2 regions of the Streptomyces sp. NPDC002935 genome follow, and region 1 is predicted to be linked to the other one. Evidence: riboswitches for the same ligand, from Rfam matches in the RefSeq annotation. Region 1 holds a riboswitch; the other holds the start of a gene.
The links. A riboswitch is a leader RNA that binds a small molecule or an ion and turns the genes downstream of it on or off. The one in region 1 is predicted to bind glycine.

Region 1 (7,487 bases):
CTCCCGCGGGCGCCGCCGCCACCCGGCTCGCCGGGTGGCGCTTCCTGATCCGGTGCGGCGACCGCGCGGTGGCCGCCGCCGACACCATGCTGACCCCGGACGGCTGGGCCTTCTCCCGCTTCTTCGAGGGCCCCTACATCGCCGCGACCGAACACGCCCTGCGGCAGGCCGAGACCATGCAGCAGCCCTACCAGGCGCGCCTGCTGTCCGTACCCGAGCTGTACATGCTGACCCTCTGGCTGCACGGCGACCTCACGGCGGACGGCGCCAGCGGTCATCCGGCCGCCACCGACCTCCTCGTCCCGCTCGCACCCGCCCCGCCCGGCATCGCCGCGCACCGTCCGCACCGCGTCGCCGAACTGCTGCCGGTCCTCACCCACCGGGTCACCCCCGCACCCTTGCTCAGCTCGCCCGCCTGAGCCTCGGCATCCGTGCCCCGCGGCCGTCCTCCGGCCGCGGGGCACATCGCTGTCACCACCCCGGATGACCCGACCGCTCGTTAGGGCCCGACACCGCTCGTACGAGGGGAAACGCGCTCCGCGCCCGACCGGACTAGCCCCATTCGGCCACCTCGAACCACCCGAAAGGGCAGCGCAGTTGGGATGAACCGTCCGCGCGGGTGATGCGTCATCAACCTGTGAGGAGCGGTGCCTTCAAATCCCTGCGGATTGACGCCCGTGGGGCAACACTGGGTTCCAGACCACACACCAACGGGGGGCGGCCATGAGCATCTCAAGCCGCGATACAGACACCACGACCATCACTCACCTCTCGACCCAGCGAAAGATCCCATCCATGTGCCAGCACCAGCCACCGTGCCCCTCAGCCGAATCAGCCGACCGGGAATCCGCCCGCCTTGTGGCGCACCACCCGGAGCAGGGATGGAGCCTGCTGTGCAACGGCGTTCTGCTCTTCGAGGACACCGGTGAGCTCCTGCCGGACGGCCAGATCATCGCCCCGCACCGCCCGATGGGCGGAGCGCCGGTGATGACGGCCGCCTGAGCCGCACGACCCGGGCGGCCGTGACAGGCCGCCCAGACACACGAGGGGCCGGCCCGGAGACGTACTCTCCGAACCGGCCCCGACGCATGCCCGAGGGTGATCACTCCCCGTAGGCGTCCACGTGCCGAGCGCTGATCAGTCCTCGTACGCGTCCAGCGGCGGGCAGGAGCAGACGAGGTTCCGGTCGCCGTACGCCTGGTCGATGCGGCGCACCGGCGGCCAGTACTTGTCGGCGGCCGAGACACCGGCCGGGAAGACGGCCTCCTCGCGGCTGTACGGGTGCTCCCAGTCGCCGCCGAGCGCGGCGGCCGTGTGCGGCGCCCCGCGCAGCGGGTTGTCGTCCACCGCCCACTCGCCGGAGCCGACCTTCTCGATCTCCGCGCGGATCGCGATCATCGCTTCGCAGAACCGGTCGAGCTCGCCCAGGTCCTCGGACTCGGTCGGCTCGATCATCAGCGTGCCGGCCACCGGGAACGACATCGTCGGCGCGTGGAAGCCGTAGTCGATCAGGCGCTTGGCGATGTCGTCGACACTCACGCCGGTCGCCTTGGTGAGCGGGCGCAGGTCGATGATGCACTCGTGCGCGACCAGGCCGCCGGGGCCGGTGTACAGCACCGGGTAGTGCGGCTCCAGGCGCTTGGCGATGTAGTTCGCGGAGAGCACGGCCACCTGCGTGGCGCGCTTGAGGCCCTCGCCGCCCATCAGCCGGACGTACGACCAGGAGATGGGCAGGATGCCCGCGGAGCCCCAGGGAGCGGCCGAGATCGGGCCGACGCCGGTCTCGGGACCGGCCTCGGGCTGCAGCGGGTGGTTCGGCAGGTACGGCGCCAGGTGCGCGCGCACACCGACCGGGCCGACGCCCGGACCGCCGCCGCCGTGCGGGATGCAGAAGGTCTTGTGCAGGTTGAGGTGCGAGACGTCGCCGCCGAAGTGGCCCGGCTTGGCGAGGCCCACCAGGGCGTTGAGGTTGGCACCGTCGACGTAGACCTGGCCGCCGGCCTCGTGCACCTGGGCGCAGATGTCGGCGACGTGCTCCTCGAACACCCCGTGGGTCGAGGGGTACGTGATCATCAGCACCGACAGTTCGTCGCGGTACTGCTCGATCTTGGCGCGCAGGTCCTGGACGTCGATCTCACCGTCGTCCGCGGTCTTCACGACGACGACCTTCATGCCGGCCATCACGGCGCTGGCGGCGTTGGTGCCGTGCGCGGAGGACGGGATGAGGCAGACGGTGCGCTGGTCGTCGCCGTTGGCGCGGTGGTAGCCGCGGACGGCCAGCAGACCGGCCAGCTCGCCCTGCGAACCGGCGTTGGGCTGGAGGGACACCTTGTCGTAGCCGGTGACCTCGGCGAGCTGGTCCTCCAGCTCGTGGATGAGCGTCAGGTAACCCCGCGCCTGCTCGGCGGGCGCGAAGGGGTGCAGCTGCCCGAACTCGGGCCAGGTCACCGGCTCCATCTCGGTGGTCGCGTTGAGCTTCATCGTGCAGGAGCCCAGCGGGATCATGCCGCGGTCGAGCGCGTAGTCGCGGTCGGAGAGCCTGCGCAGGTAGCGCAGCATCGCGGTCTCGGAGCGGTGCTGGTGGAAGACGGGGTGCGTGAGGTACTCGTCGGTGCGCAGCAGCGCGGCCGGCAGGGTGTCCTCGGCGATCGCGTCCAGCGCCTCGATGTCGCCGTCGACGCCGAAGGCGGTCCACACGGCGGCCAGCTGCTCGCGCGTGGTCGTCTCGTCGCACGAGATCGACACCTGGTCGGCGTCGACGAGGTGGAGGTTGACGCCGTGGTCGCGGGCGGCGGCCACGGTCGCGGCGGCGCGGCCCGGGACCCGCACGGTGAGGGTGTCGAAGTACGCGCCGTGCACGACCTCGACGCCGTCGGCGTTGAGCCCCGCGGCCAGGACCGTGGCGTAGCGGTGGGTACGCCGTGCGATGGTCCGCAGGCCGTCGGGACCGTGGTACACGGCGTACATGCCGGCCATCACGGCGAGCAGCACCTGAGCCGTACAGATGTTGCTGGTCGCCTTCTCGCGACGGATGTGCTGCTCACGCGTCTGCAGGGCGAGGCGGTACGCCTTGTTCCCGTCGGCGTCCACGGACACACCGACCAGTCGGCCGGGGAGGCTGCGCGCGAACTTCTCGCGCACCGCCATGTATCCGGCGTGCGGTCCGCCGAAGCCCATCGGCACACCGAAGCGCTGCGTCGTACCGACCGCGATGTCCGCGTCGAGCTCGCCGGGCGAGGTCAGCAGGGTCAGGGCGAGCAGATCGGCGGCGACGGTGACGACCGCGCCCAGCTCGTGCGCCTGCTCGATGAGGGGCTTGATGTCGCGTACGGCACCGGAGGCGCCCGGGTACTGGATCAGCACACCGTTGATCTCGCGCCCGGCGAGGTCGGCCGGGATGCCCTCGGCGAGGTCGGCGACGACGATCTCGACGCCGGTCGGCTCGGCGCGGGTCTCGATGACGGCGATGGTCTGCGGCAGCGCGTCCGCGTCGACCAGGAAGAGGCCCTTCTTGTTCTTGCCCATCCGGCGGGACAGCGCCATCGCCTCGGCGGCGGCGGTGCCCTCGTCGAGCAGCGAGGCGCCGGAGGTCGGCAGCCCGGTCAGCTCGGCGACGACGGTCTGGAAGTTCAGCAGCGCCTCGAGACGGCCCTGCGAGATCTCCGGCTGGTACGGCGTGTACGCGGTGTACCAGGCCGGGTTCTCCATGACGTTGCGCAGGATCACCGGCGGCGTGAACGTGCCGTAGTAGCCGAGGCCGATCATCGAGCCGAGCACCTGGTTACGGTCCGCGAGGGAGCGCAGCTCGGCCAGTACCTCGGCCTCGGTGCGGGCGGCCGGCAGCTTCAGGGCCTCGGCGTTCTTGATCACGTCCGGCACCGCGGCGGCGGTCAGCTCGTCGAGCGAGCCGTATCCCACCTGCGCGAGCATCTTGGCCCGGGCTTCGGAGTCGGGCCCGATGTGGCGCTGCTCGAAGGGAATTCCCTGTTCGAGCTCGGAGAGCGGAATGCGAGGGGCGGTCATGGCGGAGGCCTCCTGGTCTGACGCGACCTTCGAGGGGCACCCCGGCACGGGCACCCCGACGGCCTCCCCCTCTGTCATCTCAACCTGAGAGTTTCACCGGAGCGTCCTTGGACGGTCCGGCTTTCACCGTCGGTGAGAGCGGAGGCCATCGGCACCCGCTCTGCTTTCCAGAGTGACCTCGTCCGTGCGGTACGTGAGCCTGAGAGATTCCGGGGAGGAGTTGCTCCTTCGGCGCCTCCGGTGAAGTCTGGAGGACTCTCCCGCACGGGATCAGCAGCCGTCTGCCAGCCTACCAGCGAGGACAAGCCGTCGGCTTTCGAGTGGCCGCCTTCCCGAATCTGCTCTTTTGTAGTACTTACGGATGAGTTTGCGACCACGTGGAGGGACCGTGCAGACCGACATCGATCCGCGCAACCTGATCGGCCGCAAGGCGTTCGACAGCAACGGCACCAAGATCGGCACGATCGACGAGGTCTACCTCGACGACGCGACCGGCGTCCCGGAGTGGGCGGCCATACGGACCGGCCTGTTCAGCAGGGATGCCTTCGTACCCCTGGAGCCCAGCGAGATCGTCGAGGGGACCCTGCGCATCCCCTTCGACCGAGCCCTGATCAAGGACGCCCCCGACTTCGGCGTCGGGCGGCACCTCTCCCCCGAACAGGAACTCCAGCTCTACCACCACTACGGTCTCGACGTGGCGTCCCCTCCCCCGCCGCCGGACCGGGACTTCGGCCGGATCGCGGGCACGGAGGACGTCTGAGGCCGCCCCGGGTCCGGACTGCCCAGCGCCCCGGCTTCTGACGCCAACGGCCCAGGCCCGGCGTCCTCGGGTCTTCGCTCCACCAGGGGCAGCGGATCCGCTGGTTCCAGTTGCGGATCGTCCGTCCGGAACGTCCGCACCCGGCCGGGCTCGGAGTAGGGCGTCTCGAACCGCACCGTGACCCGCCCCAGCCCACTCCCCTGCACCCAGCCGTGCCCGTACTCGGCGTGCGACACGTCGTGCCCGGAGGGCCACCGCCGCTCCGCGGGCCGTTCCTGCTCTGCGGCGGCCCCCTCGGCCGACTCGTCCGCGGGATGCTCCTCCGCCGCAGACTCCCCCTCGGCGGCCGCCTGCGCCTGCGCGAACAGATCCTCCTGTGTGTAGTCGGCGAGCCCGGAGACACCGACCCCCAGCAGGCGTATGCCTCCGGTGGTGTCCACCCCCTCCAGCAGCCGGGCGGCGGCTTCTCGCACGACCCCGGGGTCGTCCGTGGGCCCTCGCAGCGTCTCGGACCGGGTCAGCGTCGAGAAGTCGTACCTGCGCACCTTCAGCACGATGGTCCGCCCCGACAGTCCGGCCCCGCGCAGCCGCCGCACACACCGGTCCGCGAGCCGCGCAACTTCCAGCCCCACCCGGACCCGGTCGTGGATGTCCACGTCGTACGTGTCCTCGACCGACACCGACTTGGTCTCCCGCTCGGCCACCACGGGCCGCTCGTCGTGCGCCAGGGCCATCGCGAACAGCGCGTGCCCGTGCGCCTTCCCCAGCAGCCGTACGAGCTCGTCCTCGCCCGCCTCGGCGAGTTCTTCGACGGTGGTGATGCCGGCTCGCCGCAGATGATCGCCGGTCGCCGGCCCCACGCCCGGCAATGTCCGCACCGACATCGGCCCCAGCAGCGCGCGCTCGGTGCCCGGCTCGATCACCACGAGACCGTCGGGCTTGGCCTGCTCCGAGGCGATCTTCGCCAGCATCTTGGAGGCGGCGAGCCCCACCGACCCCGTGAGCCCCGTGACCGCCCGGATGTCGGCGCGCAGCTTGGCACCCGCCAGCCGCGCCGAGGCGTCGTCCCAGGCCGTCCCGCCCGCTTCCAGGTCCACGAACGCCTCGTCCAGGCTCAGCGGCTCCACCAGCGGCGACAGGGCCCCCAGCAGCCCCATCACCTGCTCGCTGACCTCCCGGTAGAGCCCGAAGCGCGGCACCAGGTACGCGGCGTTCGGAGCGCGTCGGCGTGCCTGGGCCATGGGCATCGCCGAGTTCACCCCGAAGACGCGTGCCTCGTACGAGGCGGTGGCGACGACTCCGCGCGGTCCGAGTCCGCCCACGACGACGGCCTTCCCGCGCAGGCTCGGCTTGGACGCCTGCTCCGCCGAGGCGAAGAAGGCATCCATGTCGAGATGCAGGATCGTGGGCGCGGTTCTCACATGTCCGATGCTGCCCTACGCCACTGACAATGCCCCGGCAGGCCGGGGCATCACGTCATCGAAAACCGTGCGCGTCACACCGCGCGGTTGCGCCTTCGCGCGAGCTCGTCGGCGGGGTTGTGCGCGAGAAGCGTCTCCCCGGTGTCCACACGCTCCCCGTGCAACTGCGACAGGGCACTCTCCACGTCCCGCCACACCACGCCCACGGCGATGCCGAAGATCCCCTGACCACCCTGAAGCAGCGCGTGGACCTCGTCGGGCGAGGTGCACTCGTAGACCGTCGCGCCGTCGCTCATCAGCGTCATGCGCTCCAGGTCCTGGAAGCCGCGCTCCCTCAGGTGCTGGACCGTGGTGCGGATGTTCTGCAGCGACACCCCGGTGTCGAGGAACCGCTTGACGATCTTCAGGACCACCACGTCCCGGAAGCTGTAGAGACGCTGCGTCCCCGACCCGTAGGCGGGACGCACACTGGGCTCGACCAGTCCGGTCCTCGCCCAGTAGTCCAGCTGCCTATAGGTGATACCCGCGGCCGCGCACGCCGTGGGCCCCCGGTAACCGACCTCCTCGGGAACAGCCCCTCCCTCGCCGGGCACTGCCGTCGGCCGCCGCGGAACGTGATCGGCCGCGCCGCCATGATGGGGATGCCCCCTGCTCGAGTCGAGCCGAGAGCTTGGGGGAGGGTACGGGCCGCTCTCCCCCGGACCGCGTCCGGGGGCACCCCCAGCCGTACCGTCGCCGCTGCTTCTCACGCCGACCTCCGTCCTTGACCTGCCTTCTCGACGGTAGGCAGTCACCAGGGGCGCGTCAACGATCGCCACACTCGGCACGCCGAGTGATTATCACCCTAAGAGTGGTTTCCCGTGCCCTACCGCGGGGAAAGGCTAGCCGAATGCTCCCGGCGCGGGCTGCGGCACACCACACCGGCCGCGGGCAAATGCCACCCGGAGCTGCCCTCCGCCCGCCGGCGTCACTGACTATTGGTGCCGAAGTCCTCGGGGGAGATCTGGTCGAGGAACTCGCGGAACTTCTCCACCTCGTCCTCCTGCTCGTCCGGGATCGCGATGCCCGCGTCGTCGAGCACCCCGTCGCTGCCGTAGATCGGCGTTCCGGTGCGCAGGGCCAGCGCTATGGCGTCGGACGGCCGGGCACTCACCTCGACCCCGCTGGCGAAGACGAGCTCGGCGTAGAACACGCCCTCGCGCAGGTCCGTGATGCGTACTTCGGTGAGCTCCTGGCCGACGGCCTCCAACACGTCCTTGAACAGGTCGTGGGTCAGCGGTCGC
Region 2 (7,487 bases), on a different contig from region 1:
TGGCGTTGCGGTTGACCGTGATGCCGACCTCGTGGAGGCGGTCCTCGGCCTGCTGCCCGTCCAGCTCGGAGTTGCGCAGGTCGACCAGGACCAGGTGCACGTCCGTGCCCCCGGACAGGACGTCCACGCCCACGGCCTTCACGTCGTCCTGGACCAGACGCTCGGCCAGGATGCGCGCGCCGTCCAGCGTGCGCTGCTGGCGCTCCTTGAAGTCCTCCGTGGCGGCGACCTTGAAGGAGACGGCCTTGGCGGCGATCACATGCTCCAGCGGACCGCCCTGCTGACCGGGGAAGACCGCGGAGTTGATCTTCTTGGCCAGCTCGGCCGTCGAGAGGATCACGCCGCCGCGCGGGCCGCCGAGGGTCTTGTGGGTGGTCGTCGTGACGACGTGGGCGTGCGGCACCGGGTTCGGGTGCAGCCCCGCGGCCACCAGGCCGGCGAAGTGCGCCATGTCGACCATGAGGTACGCGCCGACCTCGTCGGCGATGCGGCGGAACTCGGCGAAGTCCAGCTGCCGCGGGTAGGCGGACCAGCCGGCCACGATCAGCTTCGGCCGGGACTCCTTGGCGAGGCGCTCGACCTCGGCCATGTCGACCTGACCGGTCTCGTCGCTCACGTGGTAGGCGACCACGTTGTAGAGCTTGCCGGAGAAGTTGATCTTCATGCCGTGGGTGAGGTGCCCGCCGTGCGCCAGGTTCAGACCCATGATCGTGTCGCCCGGCTTGAGCAGCGCGAACATCGCCGCCGCGTTGGCCTGGGCGCCCGAGTGCGGCTGGACGTTGGCGTGCTCGGCGCCGAACAGCGCCTTGACGCGGTCGATGGCGATCTGCTCGACCACGTCGACGTGCTCGCAGCCGCCGTAGTAGCGGCGGCCGGGGTAGCCCTCGGCGTACTTGTTGGTCAGGACCGAGCCCTGGGCCTCCATGACCGCGACCGGAGCGAAGTTCTCCGAGGCGATCATCTCCAGGGTGGACTGCTGGCGGTGCAGCTCGGCGTCGACGGCGGCGGCGACGTCCGGGTCCAGCTCGTGAAGCGGGGTGTTCAGAAGCGACATGCGGTGACTCCTCAGCCGGCGGTGAAGGCGGTGTACTCGTCGGCGGACATCAGGTCCTCGGGCTGGTCGGCGACGCGCACCTTGAACAGCCAGCCGCCCTCGAAGGGCGCGGAGTTCACCAGCGACGGGTCGTCCACCACGTCCTGGTTCGCCTCGACGACCTCGCCGTCGACCGGGGAGTACAGGTCGCTGACCGACTTGGTCGACTCCAGCTCGCCGCAGGACTCGCCCGCGGTCACCGTGTCACCGACCTCCGGGAGCTGGGCGTAGACGACATCGCCGAGCGCGTTGGCCGCGAACTCGGTGATGCCGACCGTCGCGACGCCGTCCTCGGCGACGGACAGCCACTCGTGCTCCTTGCTGTAGCGCAGCTGCTGGGGGTTGCTCATGGCCTGAATTCTCCTGTACGCGGTGGAGTGGTGATGGAGGGAAGCGTGGGTAGCGCGGGCAGATGTGCCCAGGGTCACGTCCGGCGCCCGACGGGGTCGCCCGTCAGTGCCGGCGCCCGACGGGCATCCGTGTCATGTCCGGCCCGTGCGGACCAGTCTTACTTCTGGCGCTTGTAGAACGGCAGCGCCACGACCTCGTACGGTTCGTGGCTGCCCCGGATGTCCACGCCGACACCGGCGGTGCCCGGCGCGGCGTGCGCGGCGTCGACGTACGCCATGGCGATCGGCTTGCCCAGCGTGGGGGAGGGGGCACCGGAGGTGATCTCGCCGATCACCTGGCCGTCGGCGACGACCGGGTACCCGGCGCGCGGCACGCGACGTCCCTCGGCGATCAGGCCGACGAGGACCCGCGGCGGGTTCTGCTCGGCACGGGAGGCGGCCTCCTCCAGCGCGGCGCGCCCCACGAAGTCGCCCTCCTTCTCGAACTTCACGACCCGCCCGAGGCCGGCGTCGAAGGGGGTCAGGGAGGTGGTGAGCTCGTGCCCGTACAGCGGCATGCCCGCCTCCAGGCGGAGCGTGTCGCGGCACGACAGACCGCAGGGGACCAGCCCGGCCGGGGTACCCGCGTCGGTCAGCGCCTGCCACACCTTCTCGGCGTCGGCGGGGGCGACGAACAGCTCGAAGCCGTCCTCGCCCGTGTAACCGGTGCGGGCGATCAGCGCCGGAACGCCGGCCACCGTGCCCGGCAGGCCCGCGTAGTACTTCAGGCCGTCCAGGTCCGCGTCGGTGATCGACTTGAGGATGCCGGGGGACTCCGGCCCCTGCACGGCGATCAGCGCGTACGCGTCACGGTCGTCGCGCACGACCGCGTCGAAACCGGCGGCGCGCTCGGTCAGGGCGTCCAGCACCACCTGGGCGTTGGAGGCGTTCGCCACGACCATGTACTGAGGGGACGCGGCTTCGTGATCGGCGAGGCGGTAGACGATCAGGTCGTCCAGGATGCCGCCGTCCTCCTGGCAGATCATGGTGTAGCGGGCGCGGCCGACGCCGACGGTGGCGATGTTGCCGACCAGCGCGTGGTTCAGGAGCGCCGCGGCCTCGGGGCCGGTGACGGTGATCTCGCCCATGTGGGAGAGGTCGAAGAGGCCGGCCTTCGTGCGGACGGCGAGATGCTCGTCCCGCTCGGAGCCGTAGCGCAGGGGCATGTCCCAGCCTGCGAAGTCGGTCATGGTCGCGCCGAGCGAGCGATGCAGGGCATCGAGCGCGGTGTGACGGGGTGCGGTGCTGCTCATCGGTCTGGCTCCCAAGGCATGACGGCGAGGTCGTTCCTCCCCATCTGTCATCGGAACCTGAGAGGTTCATCAAGACCCCACGAAACGGTGGTCCTGATTTGCACCTTGGGTGGAGCCACCGGTGGGCGGCCCGCTTTTCAGATGTGCCTCGCCCGCGCGGTAACGGTGCCTGAGAGATTCAAGGGAGGGACTTGCTCCTTCGGCGCCCGGGTACACGTACCCAGGACTCTCCCGCGCGGATTCAAGCGGCCGGTATGCAGTTGGCGCGGCCATCATTGCACGCGCCGTCCGATCCTGGCAGTCCGCGGCCGGAGGGTCCGATTCCGGCGGTCCGCATCTGTGACCGGCCTGTGGCAGTCCGTGCACCGAAATGGGAAGCGCCGGGCATTACCTTCTCTTTACACTCGACGGGGATGGGACTCCACATCCAAGGGGAGGACGGTCACGGTGAACAGGACCACGGCGTACGCGACGACCTCGGGTCTCGCGCTGCCCGAGCAGACCGGTGTACCGGCCCGGGAGGCGTGCGGTCCGCTTCCGGCGGCCGTCGTCAGGGACCTCCGGGACCGGGCCGGACACAGCCCGCACGGTCTCCGCTTCGGGGCACGCGACGTCGTCGTGGTCACCGGACTGCCCGGCAGCGGCAAGTCGACCCTGATGCGGCGGGCCGTGAAGGGCGCGCGCGTCGACTCGCAGGACACCCGCGACCGCTGGGACGGGCGCACGGCCCGCCTGCTGCCCTACGCGGTCTACCGGCCCCTCGTCCGCCTCGCGCACTACGCCGGTCTGCGCCGTGCGCTGCGCGGCGACGGCGGAGTCGTCGTGCACGACTGCGGCACGCAGGCCTGGGTGCGCCGCTGGCTCGCCCGCGAGGCCCGGCGCCGGGGCGGCGCGCTGCACCTGCTGCTGCTCGACGTCACGCCGGGCACCGCGCTGGACGGCCAGCGCGAGCGCGGCCGGGGCGTCTCGCGCTACGCCTTCGCGCGCCATCGCGGCGCGGTCACCCGGCTGCTGCGCTCCGTCGAGAAGGGCGACCTGCCCGAGGGGTGCGGATCGGCGGTGCTGATCGACCGGGACGCGGCGGACGTGCTGCGCAGGATCGACTTCGGCCCCTGACCGACGTGCGGGCGCATTAACCTTTCCAGCCGGAACAGTGGTTCGAAGCAGGCGGTAGACAGATGGACTTCCCGGCACAGGCGCATCCCCATCCGCACGGCGGTTGGCCCGGCAACGAGCTGGAGGAGGTGCTGTCCTCCTCCCTCGGTGTGCCCGCGGGGCCCTCGGCGGGCGCCCGCATCGTCGAGGTGCTCGGCCGCAGCTTCGTCTGGGTGCCGCTGCCCAACGGCGGTGGCCCGCAGACCGGTCCGCTCGACCTGCCCACGATGGAGCTCGGGGGCCAGGTGTACGTCCCCGTCTTCAGCTCCGAGGAGCAGTTCCGGCAGGTCACCGGCGGCCACATGTCGTTCACGATCGCGCCCGCCGTGGAGTTCGCCCGCGGACTTCCGCCGCAGGTCGGCATCGCGGTCAATCCGGACGGCGTGGTCGGCGTACCGCTGCCGCCGACCGCCGTCGCCGAGCTGTGCCGGGCCGGGCGGACCCTGCTGGACGGGTCGGCCAGCGGTGGCCGGGTGCGGCTCTTCGAGCCCGACTGGCAGGAGGATCCGGTGGACTTCCTGGCCGCCGCCTCGGCCGAGTTCGCCGGGACCGGCGTCGTCCTGAGCGCCCGCCGCTGTCTGGCCAGCATCGAGGGCGACGATCCGGTCATGTTCATCGGCGTCGAACTCTCGCTGTGGGAGGGCGAGGCCCGCACCCTTCCCCTCGACGCCCTCGGCCGGGCCCTCGGCCGTGTCCCGATGAACATCCCGGTGAACCTGGTTCTCCTGGACGTGACGCAGGACCCGGTCGGCGACTGGATGCGCGCCCAGGTGCGCCCCTTCTACCAGCACGGTCACTGAACGGCGCCCGTCCCGAGGGCGCTCGGGAAGCCGTCCGCACGGCCACGGACGGCCCGCCGCGGCCCGCGATCGGCGAGCTTCGGCTCTCGACGGCTTCCCCCGGCGGAGCGCGATCGCCGCATAAGCTGGTTTCATGGCCCGGTCGAGGTGTTGACGCACGTTCGTCGACCGGTGCCTCGGGCGTAATGGATGGGTTCGTCGTGAATAGTTCGCGAAGGGGCGGTTGAGGGTGAGCGCGTCGGGCACGGCCGCGGCCGGGCAGGTCGAGCACATGCTGCGCCAGGTGACGCCCGGGCGTTACGACGCCTACGAGGCGCTGCTTCGCGCGCTCGCGACCCCGTCGTCCGGCCAGGTGTGGATGCTGCTCTGGCACGGCCAGGCGGGCTCCCCGGACGCCCAGTACGGGAACATGCAGGTGGAAGGCTTCGGGTACGCGCCCTGCGTCACCTCCGCCCAGGAACTCTCGGCCAGCGGCTGGAACCGCTCGTACGAGGTCGTCGACGGGCTGGACGTCGCCCGCACCCTGTACCCCGACCACTTCGGTCTCTGGCTCAACCCGCACGCCCCCGGCGGCGGCCTCGGCATCCCCTGGCTGGATCTGCGCCGGATCGCCACCGGCCTGGAGCGGCAGCCCGCGGGCCCGCTCCGGCTCTCCGAACCCGGTATCGAGATCCCGCAGTTCTACGCCCTGCTCACCCAGAACGCGCATCTGACCCCGGCCGTGCGCTCGCTGCGCCGCGCCTGGGTCCAGCCCGCGCTAGGGGCGCCGTATCTCGCCATCGGCCTCGACCTCTACGACACTTCGCCGCCCGCCGTCGACTCGGTGCGGGCGATGATGCAGCAGTCCATCGGCGCGGTCCCGGACGGGCTGCCCGTCTCCACCGTCGCGATGTCGGACGAGTTCGACCCGGTCGCGATGTGGCTGCGCGCCAACGCCCGGCCGTTCTACGACCGTGAGGCGCACGCGGCCCCCGCACAGGCGCCGATGGCGGGCGGTTACGGCTATCCGCCGGCCCGCGGCGGCTACTGAGGGCGTTCCGCATCCCGGACCCGTCGGACGACAGTGCGAGTACGGCTGGCATCATGACCCTGCGGACGACTCTCGTGTGTCGTACGTGCCGTGCTGTTGACCTGCGGGGATTCAGCCACCTGGGCTAGTTGTCCCAATTTGGTACGGCTTGGCACTTAAAGGGCTCTGGTGAACCTTTCGAACCCAAATGCCCGCCGTCCGGCTCGCGTTACCCACTGTCCGGATAACGGAATCCCCCAACAAGCATCACGGTTGCGCATACTTTCTCCATGAGGCCTGGCACCTGATCGTGGCGGCACTGAAGACTCGCCCATCAGACACGGGACATCGATCCTGTGAGCGAGTGCAAGTCGAATCATCAGCCGGGTCATCGGACCGCACCATCTGCGGTCAACTTCCTGGCGAGCAAGTGAACCAAGCCGCAGACAGCGGCAGGCGTAGGCCGGTCACCACCGGCGAGAGGGGTCGGGTCACTGTGACCGCACCGATCGAGACCACCGCGACGGCAACGGAAGCGCAGCCAGAGGCTGTGCTTGCCGGAGTCGGCAAGGGGCAGATCGAGGGCCGTTCCCTGGGACAGATCGCCTGGACGCGCTTCAAGCGCGACAAGGTGGCGGTCGCCGGCGGTGTCATCGTCGTACTGCTCATCCTGATGGCCATCCTCGCCCGGCCCATCCAGTCGATGCTCGGGCTTGACCCGAACGCCTTCCACCAGGATCTGATCGACCCCAACACCTCGCTCCCCAAGGGCGGTTCGGGCGGCATGAGCGCGGACCACCCGCTCGGCGTCGACCCGAAGTTCGGGCGCGACCTCGCCACCCGTGTCCTGGAGGGCTCCTGGGTGTCGCTGGTGGTCGCCTTCGGCGCCACCATCCTGTCGAACGTGATCGGCGCGATCCTGGGCGTCGTCGCGGGCTTCTACGGCGGGCGGGTCGACTCGATCATCAGCCGCCTGATGGACACCTTCCTCGCCTTCCCCCTCCTGCTCTTCGCGATCGCCATCTCCGCCACCCTGCAGGGCGGCGCGTTCGGCCTCGAAGGGCTCCCGCTGCACCTGAGCGTCCTGATCTTCGTGATCGGCTTCTTCAACTGGCCCTACCTGGGCCGGATCGTCCGAGGCCAGACGCTCGCCCTGCGTGAGCGGGAATTCGTGGACGCCTCCCGGGGCATGGGCGCCAGGGGCCCGTACATCGTCTTCCGGGAGCTGCTGCCCAACCTGGTCGGCCCGATCATCGTCTACTCGACGCTGCTCATCCCGACCAACATCCTCTTCGAGGCGTCCCTGAGCTTCCTCGGGGTCGGCATCCAGCCCCCGCAGGCTTCGTGGGGCGGCATGCTCAGGGAAGCGGTCACCTACTACGAGGTCGACCCGCAGTTCATGATCGTGCCCGGCCTCGCCATCTTCGTGACCGTCCTCGCCTTCAACCTGCTCGGCGACGGTCTCCGCGACGCTCTCGACCCGCGCAGTCGCTGATGCCTGACGCACACCGAGAGACCATCAAGTTTCCGACAATGGAGGGGAACCCGCCCATCATGCGAAGGTCAGCGCTGGCCGCTATTGCGGCCATCGGCTCCGCCAGCCTGCTCGTTGCAGGCTGCAGCAAGGCCGATGACAACAAGAACGACGACACCACCAAATCAGCTGGGGCCAACGCAGCGACCAAGGACGTCGTCAACGCCTCCACGAAGAAGGGGGGCACGGTTACGTACGAGTACTCCGATGTCCCGGACTCCTTCGACCCGGGCAACACGTACTACGCGTACATG

Region 2: another riboswitch for glycine. It lies ahead of gcvT (glycine cleavage system aminomethyltransferase GcvT); the one in region 1 lies ahead of gcvP (aminomethyl-transferring glycine dehydrogenase).

What each region holds. Positions count from the first base shown of each region.
Region 1 is NZ_JBEXNW010000064.1:12,702-20,188, forward strand. It holds gene ABZX90_RS42595 (hypothetical protein) at 1-419, shown strand, start outside; gene ABZX90_RS42600 (DUF5999 family protein) at 796-1,002, shown strand; gene gcvP (aminomethyl-transferring glycine dehydrogenase) at 1,138-4,023, opposite strand; glycine riboswitch at 4,201-4,296, opposite strand; gene ABZX90_RS42610 (PRC-barrel domain-containing protein) at 4,412-4,783, shown strand; gene ABZX90_RS42615 (DNA polymerase IV) at 4,705-6,204, opposite strand; gene ABZX90_RS42620 (MerR family transcriptional regulator) at 6,279-6,953, opposite strand; gene ABZX90_RS42625 (bifunctional nuclease family protein) at 7,172-7,487, opposite strand, start outside.
Region 2 is NZ_JBEXNW010000036.1:36,237-43,723, forward strand. It holds gene glyA (serine hydroxymethyltransferase) at 1-1,054, opposite strand, end outside; gene gcvH (glycine cleavage system protein GcvH) at 1,066-1,443, opposite strand; gene gcvT (glycine cleavage system aminomethyltransferase GcvT) at 1,602-2,735, opposite strand; glycine riboswitch at 2,883-2,979, opposite strand; gene ABZX90_RS35030 (AAA family ATPase) at 3,183-3,851, shown strand; gene ABZX90_RS35035 (enhanced serine sensitivity protein SseB) at 3,914-4,690, shown strand; gene ABZX90_RS35040 (enhanced serine sensitivity protein SseB C-terminal domain-containing protein) at 4,920-5,720, shown strand; gene ABZX90_RS35045 (ABC transporter permease) at 6,196-7,194, shown strand; gene ABZX90_RS35050 (ABC transporter substrate-binding protein) at 7,254-7,487, shown strand, end outside.